2 regions of the Mesorhizobium sp. M0195 genome follow, and region 2 is predicted to be linked to the other one. Evidence: predicted binding sites of a transcription regulator. Region 2 holds the regulator's gene; the other holds the start of a gene.
What was found. The regulator LexA, encoded in region 2, represses DNA repair genes until DNA is damaged. The targets are predictions, from matches to a motif close to TGTTCNNNNTGTGTTCNG.

Region 1 (4,024 bases), on a different contig from region 2:
GACAGGTCGAGCACGCGGGTTCTTTCTTTGGTCGGCCCACGGCTGTCGAGCAGCACCTGTATGTCTGCGACTGCGGGTTTTTCCGGTGCATCGTCCATTGTCGCGACGACGCGGTACGATCCGTCTGGGAGCGGCGCCACCACCACCAGTCCGGCTGGCGCAAAGAACAGCGACACTTCGGTTGGCCCAACCGGCCAGTCGAGACGAACGTCGGCGAGAACGAACGACGCCTCATAGGCCGCGCCGTCGAACTCTATGCTGGCCGAGTTGCGCACCAGGCTGTGCATGCCGTCGCCGCCAACGACGTAACGTGTCGATATGATCTTCTCGCGGCCGTTTTCGACCACCGTCACGCGCGCACCGTCAGTGTCCTGAAGCACCGCTTTGGCCTCGACCATGCGGTGGATCACGCCGCCCAGGGCCGTAATCCGCTCGGCAAACACCTGCTCGGTGAGATTCTGAGGCAGCATCATCAGATAGGGATGCCTCGACGGAAGCTTTCCGAAATCGAGCTTGAGCAGTGCCCGGCTGCGATCTCGGATGGCGAAATTCTGCAGCTTCAGGGCAAGTTCGCTCAGCCGCTGCGTGACGCCCAGAGGCTCCAGCGCTTCCAGCGTCTGAGCGTGGATGACGCCGGCCCGCGAGGTCTGAAGGCCCTCCCCAAGCCTGTCGATCAGAACATGGTCGACCCCGGCCTGGTGCAGCACGATGGACAGCGCCAAGCCGGTCGGGCCCGCGCCGATAATCAGGACTTCCGTTGTATCTGGCAACATTTTCTCTCTCCATTTATCAACACATGTTGACTTTCTAGTCGAAGCCATTGCATTTGTCAACAACCGTTGGCATAGGGATTTCATGAGCGAGAATCAGCAGAAGAAAACCAGCAAGTCGGACCGCACCCGCGCCCAGATCCTCGAAGCCGCGAGGCTGCTGTTCGCCAGGCACGGCTATGACGGCGCCTCCATCCGCGACGTCGCGGCCCACGCCTCGATCGATCCGGCCATGGTGATCCGCTATTTCCGCAGCAAGGACGAGCTATTCGCCAGAGCGGCGGTCGTCGACCTGAGATTGCCGGCACTGCGGGTGATCGATCGAACCGCCATCGGCAAGACACTGATCAGGCGATTTCTCGAAATCTGGGAAGATCCGGCCAACGGTACCGGCATGGCAATTCTGCTGCGGTCGGCGACGTCGAACGAATTCGCCGCCGAAAAGTTGCGCGATGTATTTGCCAACCAGGTGAGGCCACTGGTTGCGGCGGTCGCTGATCCCGCCGATGCGGGCCGGCGGGCCGGGCTCATTTCCAGCCAGCTGCTGGGTTTGGCGATGTGCCGTTACCTGCTGCGCCTACCACCGGTCGTCGCCCTGTCTCACGAAGAAATCATCCAGACCGTCGGCCCTACATTGCAGCGCTATGCCGTCGGAGAGGATGTGCCTTGAACAAGCCGTTCAGCGTGGGGCCGAGTCTGAGCCTCATGCGGCAAGTGCGCCGACCGATGGCCATGACGCCGGTGTGTGCCGAACCAGCACGCAAAGGTTAATGGCCGCTGCGCAGCCTGTGCACAATCCGTCCCGCAGCCTGTGGATTCTCGGTGGAGAAGCTGTTCACAACACAACATGTTGCGGTGAACAAACCAAGAAACTTCGGCTATCTCTGATTCGTCGCCGATTCGTTCCGGCTTTGAGCGGAACGTTAACGACGAGAGCTGAAAACGCCCTCGAAATGATTAAAGCGCGTTAGGAAACATCAATAATTTCATAATGTTGTGCGAAGCAGATTGGCCACCCACGACCATTCACCGGCAAAGGTTAACCATGGTGCTCGCCTGGATGCCGCTTGCATGAATCGGGCCAGTTCCCGTGATTCAGCATGTGGTGAGGTACGCCGGCAGAAAACCCAGATGTAGCCGTGAACAAAACCTGAATCGGCGAGAGTCAGTGATTCGTCGCTGATTCGTTCCAGACTCGTTCCAACTGTTAATCGGGAACAGATTTTCTGGCTTTGAAGCGACCAATCGGCCTGCCCTCGGCACATTCCGCTTTCGCTTCGCGCCCGAAATCCCTATGTGTCGCCTGTCATACGCGGCCAATATGGGCGCGCTCCCGACAATGCGAGGCGGAGAGCCTTATTTCCAGGCCGATGAACATCCATCCGAAACACACTGAACCGCTGATCCTGACCGGCCGAGACGTGACGGCCGTGCTCGGCCCGACCAACACCGGCAAGACCCATCTCGCCATCGAACGCATGGTGGCTCATGAAAGCGGCGTCATCGGCCTGCCGCTCAGGCTGCTTGCCCGCGAGGTCTATGCGCGCGTCTGCGAGAAGGTCGGCGCCCACAAGGTTGCGCTCATCACCGGCGAGGAAAAGATCCAGCCGGCTGGCGCGAAATACTCGGTCTGCACCGTGGAAGCGATGCCGCGCGAGACCGACGCCGCCTTCGTTGCCATCGACGAGGTCCAGCTCGCCGGCGATCTCGAACGCGGCCACATCTTTACCGATCGCATTCTGCATCTGCGCGGCCGCCAGGAGACGCTGCTGCTGGGCGCGGCCACCATGCACGGCATCCTGCAGCGCTTGCTGCGGGGCGTGTCGGTGGTGACCCGGCCACGGCTATCGCATCTTGCTTATGCCGGCTCGAAGAAGCTGACCCGCCTGCCGCGGCGCACCGCGATCGTCGCCTTCTCGGCCGACGAGGTCTATGCCATTGCCGAGCTGATCCGCCGCCAGCAAGGCGGTGCCGCCGTCGTGCTCGGCGCACTCAGCCCGCGCACCCGCAACGCCCAGGTGGCGCTGTTCCAGTCGGGTGACGTCGACTACCTCGTCGCCACCGACGCCATCGGCATGGGCCTCAACCTCGACCTCGACCACGTCGCCTTCGCCCAGAACCGCAAATTCGACGGCTACCAGTACCGCAACCTAACGGCGGCCGAACTCGGCCAGATTGCCGGCCGCGCCGGCCGGCACCTGCGCGACGGCACCTTCGGCGTCACCGGCCAGGTCGATCCGCTGGATGAGGAACTGGTCAAGAAGATCGAGGCGCATGATTTCGATCCGGTGAAAGTGCTGCAGTGGCGCACCGCGCATTTCGATTTCGCCAACCTCGATGCGCTGAAACGCTCGATCGAGACCAACGCCCCGGTCGAAGGCCTGACGCGCGCACTGCCGGCCGTGGACGCGCAGGCGCTCGAGCATCTGTCGCGCGACGAGGACGTCCGGGCACTCACCACCGATGCCAGACGCGTGGCGCTGCTATGGGAAGCCTGCGCGCTGCCCGACTACAGGAAGATCGCGCCGGCCCAGCACGCCGACTTGATCGCCTCCATCTACATGGACCTTGCCAGGCATGGCCATGTCGACGAGAACTACATGGCCGAGCAGGTCCGCCGTGCCGACACCACCGAAGGCGACATCGACACGCTGTCGCACAGGATTGCCCAGATCCGCACATGGACCTTCGTTTCCAACCGACCCGGCTGGCTGGCCGATCGGGCACACTGGCAGGAAAAGACGCGCGAAATCGAAGACAGATTGTCGGATGCGCTGCATGAGCGGTTGACGAAACGTTTTGTAGACCGCAGGACTTCCGTCCTCATGCGGCGCCTTAGAGAAAACACGATGCCTGAAGCCGAAATCAGCCCAACCGGAACCGTCCTCGTCGAAGGCCATCATGTCGGCGAGCTGCAGGGTTTCCGCTTTACCGCCGACCAGAGCGCCGGCGGCGAGGACGCCAAGGCGGTGCGGGCGGCGGCGCAGAAGGCGCTTGCCGCCGAGTTCGAGGCGCGGGCCGAGCGCTTCGGCGCCTCTGCCAATGGCGACATCGCCCTGGGTTCGGATGGCACGCTGCGCTGGATCGGCGCGCCGATCGGCACGCTGGTCGCCGGCGAAGACGCTTTGAAGCCGCGTCTTGTCCTGCTCGCCGACGAGCAGCTCACCGGTCCGGCCCGCGACAAGGTTGCGGCGCGCGCCGAGCGCTTCGTCAATTTCCAGATCGAATCCCTGCTGAAGCCTCTGGTCGACCTT
Region 2 (4,024 bases):
GTTTTTCCCCATCGCGCGTGCTTTCGAGCGTGAGGCCGTAAGTGCCGCACTTTGCCTCGACAAGCTCGATGAACAGATCGGCCAGTGCGATGCTCTTCTTGCGCACCGCAGTCATGTCGACATCGTCCCAGATGTCGAGCGCGCCCTTCAGCGTGCGCATCGAAAGGATCGGCTGGGTGCCGCACAGAAACCGGCGGATGCCGGTGCCGGCCGCATAGCCTGGCTCGAAGGCGAAGGGTCGTGCATGGCCCCACCAGCCGGTGAGCGGCTGCTGGATGTCGGAAAGATGCCGCTCAGCCGCATAGATGAAGGCAGGCGCGCCCGGGCCGCCATTCAGATATTTATAGGTGCAGCCAACGGCAAAATCGGCGTTTGCTTTGTCGAGCTCGACTGGCATCGCGCCAGCGGTGTGGCAGAGATCCCAGACGATCATCGCCCCGGCTTCCTGGGCCGTGCGCGTCAGAGCCGGCATGTCGCGCAGTTCGCCCGATTTGTAGTTGACGTGATTGACCAGCACCACGGCGGTGCGATCGTCGATCAGCTCCTCGATGGTCGGCGCGTCGACCCCCGAGAGGCGCAGCAGCGCATCTTTTCGCGTCGAAACCACACCCTCAGCCATGTAGAGGTCTGTCGGAAAACTATCTCCCTCGGCGACGATGGCCTGCCGCTCCGGTCGCATGGCCATGGCCGCGTGCAGCAGCTTGTAGATGTTGACCGACGTCGTGTCGCAGACCACCGTCTGGCCGACCGCGGCACCGATCAGGCGCCCGAGCTGGTCGCCAAGTTCAAGCGGCATGTTGAACCAGCGGGCCGTGTTCCATGCGCGGATGAGATCATGCGACCATTCTTCGGTCGCGGCCTTGCGCAATTCATCGAAGGCGGCACGTGAAGCAGCTCCTAGCGAATTGCCGTCGAGATAGATCACTCCTTGCGGCAACACAAAGCGGTCGCGCATCGCGCGCAGCGGATCCGCGGCATCCATCGCCTTTACGGCCACGAGATCGGGAATTCCCGTCATGATTTGCCTGCTCCCTCAAAAAAATCCAACGCAACGCCGGACACGCATCAACTGTTCTTCCATTACCGGGTAGCGCGTAGCAAGGCTCCACCGGCGAGAAGCAGCCTGACCAGGCGGTGGAAACCTGGAGTTAGCCCGAGGTTGGCGTTTTGAGTTCGTTTCGTTCACGGTGCATTGACCAAACAGCACCAGTCGATACGGGTTCAATTCCGTGCCCTTTGCCGACCGACGGCCGATGCCAGTGCCGCCTTCAAGGAGGCCAGAACGGCGCAAACGAAAGCAGAATCAAGGGGATGAGGCTCGCGGCGGTGAAAATACGGTACGCCGGTAGGGGACGTCGTTTGTTTCCCGAGCCTTAACGCATTCATTAAACTTTAAACAGTTGCGGAACACAACTGGAACAGATAGTGTCTGTTCTGGGTTTGTTTTCTGATTCTGTTGGGGGTCGCTATGCTGACACGCAAACAACACGAACTGCTTATGTTCATCCACGAAAGGTTGAAGGAAAGCGGTATCCCACCTTCCTTCGACGAGATGAAGGAAGCGCTCGACCTGGCTTCCAAATCCGGAATCCACCGACTGATTACGGCGCTGGAGGAGCGCGGCTTCATTCGCCGTTTGCCCAACCGGGCCCGTGCGCTGGAGGTACTACGCCTGCCTGACTCGATCGCCCCCGGCCTCAATGCGGCACGCAAGTTCTCGCCGAGTGTCATCCAGGGCAGTCTTGGGCAAGGTGCCCCTCGGCAGGGCAAGCCCACATCGTCGCGCGTCCCTGCAGCCGGCAATGACGACGATGTCGTCGCCGCCGTTTCGATCCCGGTAATGGGCCGCATCGCCGCTGGTGTGCCGATCGATGCTATCCAGCACCAGACGCATTCGATTTCGGTGCCGCCGGATATGATCATGGGCGGCGAGCATTATGCGCTCGAGGTCAAAGGCGATTCGATGATCGAGGCTGGCATTTTCGACGGCGACACGGTGATCATCCGCAACGCCGATACGGCGAGCCCCGGTGAGATCGTGGTGGCCTTGGTCGACGAGGAGGAAGCGACGCTGAAGCGGTTCCGCCGCAAGGGCGCCTCGATCGCCCTGGAGGCCGCCAATCCGGCCTACGAGACGCGCATCTTCGGACCAGACAGGGTCAAGGTGCAGGGCAAGCTCGTTGGGCTGATCCGCCGCTACTGAGTTGCGCCCTTGGTGCCGGCTTTTGGATTGTCGGCTCTGCGGTATGGCGGCAGGCCGCGCGCCGCGCGTGAAAATTTCCGCTGCACGTGCCAGGGCCGGTATGATTTTTCGACGGCGAAGCGGATTTCGGCGCGTGTTGCCGCTTGTGGATCGAAATAGACGGCCGCACTTCCCGCGCGCGCCAGTTGCCGTTTGGTGACGACGAGGACCAGCCGGTCGTAGTAGCAGGGATTATGGGCGGTGGCGTCGTCGATGACGATCAAGCTGGCGAAGGCGCAGGCTGGCCGTGCGGTATCGCGGTCCTTGGCTTGCGCAATGATCGCGCCGGATGGATGCCTGGCGAGGCAGAGACCGTCCGTGCAAATGAACGGCATGCCCGGCGGTAGGTCGGCCGGATCGGCAATGTCGAATTGCGGATCGTTCTTTCCAGGTGTTTCCGGCGCGACGATAGCCTCTGATGTGAGCGCGCGTTTCCAGTTGTCGATCGTGAACTCATTCGGGCGTGCCCGGTTGACGGCGAGCTCACCGCTGCCGATCGGCAGCGCGACCAGCCGTGCGTCCTCCGAGATCAATACGTCGGGTACGCGCGTCTGCGTTGTCGTTAGCAAGCCGGCGAGCGCAAAAGGAAGTGCCGCGAGCCGCAACCAGGTCGTCGCCATGCTGGCAATGACGAGGGCGATCGTCACCAAAAGGACAGATCTCAGCGAAATCAGTCCGACCGCATCGATCGGCGAGCGCTCGGAGATCCACCCGGACAGGGCGATCATCGCCGTCAGCCCTTTGCCCATCACGTATAGGAAAGGCCCATCCGCGCCGAACGGCATCGCCAGCGCACTGAGGACGGCGAAGGGCATGACGACCAGTGAGACGATGGGCATGATGGCCAGATTGGCGAACAGGCTGAGCGGCGCCACGCGCTGGAAATGCCATATGGCGAAAAGCGCCGTGGCGCTCCCTGCAATGATCGAGGTCATCGCCAGGCCGCCCATGCCCAGCAGGACCTTTCGCGTGGCGAGGCGTAGCGGCGACCGCCGCGGCGGCGGCGTGGTGGCCCTGCCGGCGCGGTAGTCGGACCAGCCGGCATAGGCGCCGACAAGGGCCGCCGTCGCGGCGAAGGACATCTGGAAGCTCGGACCGACCACCTCGTGCGGCGACACCACGATGACCGCGATGGCCGAGATCGCCAGGTTGCGCATGGTGAGCGCGGCCCGGTCGAACAGCACGGCGATAAGCATCACCGCCAGCATGATGAAGCTGCGTTCGGCCGCTACCACAATGCCGGAAAAGACGAGGTAGGCCGCAATCGAAAAAAGCGCGGCGGCTGCGGCATATTTCTTGACCGGCCGTCGCGATGAGAAGTCGGGAAACAGCGCAAAGGCGCCGCGTAGCAGCGCCATGATGGTGCCGGCGACCAACGCCATATGCAGCCCCGAGATGGAGATGATGTGGTAGATGCCTGTACGCCGCATCGCTTCGTTGATCTCCTCGGGAATGCCGGCGCGCACGCCAACGATCAGCGCAGCAGCAATCTCGCCCTCGGCGCCGCCGATGCGGCTGCGGATATGGTCGGCGATGGATTCGCGCGCGTCTTCGATCGCGGAAGAAAGCCGCGCGGCAAGCGGCATGCTGCCCGAAGCCACGACTTTCGGATTGCCGAGAAAGAAGCCGCTGCCGCCGATACCGGCGAAATAGCTGTCGAAGGAGAAATCATAGCTGTCGGGCCGCACCGGGCCGGTCGGCGGCAGCAGCCGCACATAGCCGGTGATCTCGGAACCAGCGGCCAGCTCAGCCGGTATCTTCATCGCCGAAATGCGGACCCGT

Region 1: a site for LexA is predicted at 1,956-1,973, ahead of NKJ12_RS04715 (helicase-related protein). Genes of this name have one in related genera too.

Annotation. Positions count from the first base shown of each region.
Region 1 is NZ_JAMYSV010000001.1:943,345-947,368, reverse strand. It holds gene NKJ12_RS04725 (FAD-dependent monooxygenase) at 1-722, opposite strand, end outside; gene NKJ12_RS04720 (TetR/AcrR family transcriptional regulator) at 709-1,440, shown strand; gene NKJ12_RS04715 (helicase-related protein) at 2,141-4,024, shown strand, end outside.
Region 2 is NZ_JAMYSV010000018.1:81,519-85,542, forward strand. It holds gene kynU (kynureninase) at 1-1,018, opposite strand, end outside; gene lexA (transcriptional repressor LexA) at 1,469-2,203, shown strand; gene NKJ12_RS25950 (ComEC/Rec2 family competence protein) at 2,197-4,024, opposite strand, start outside.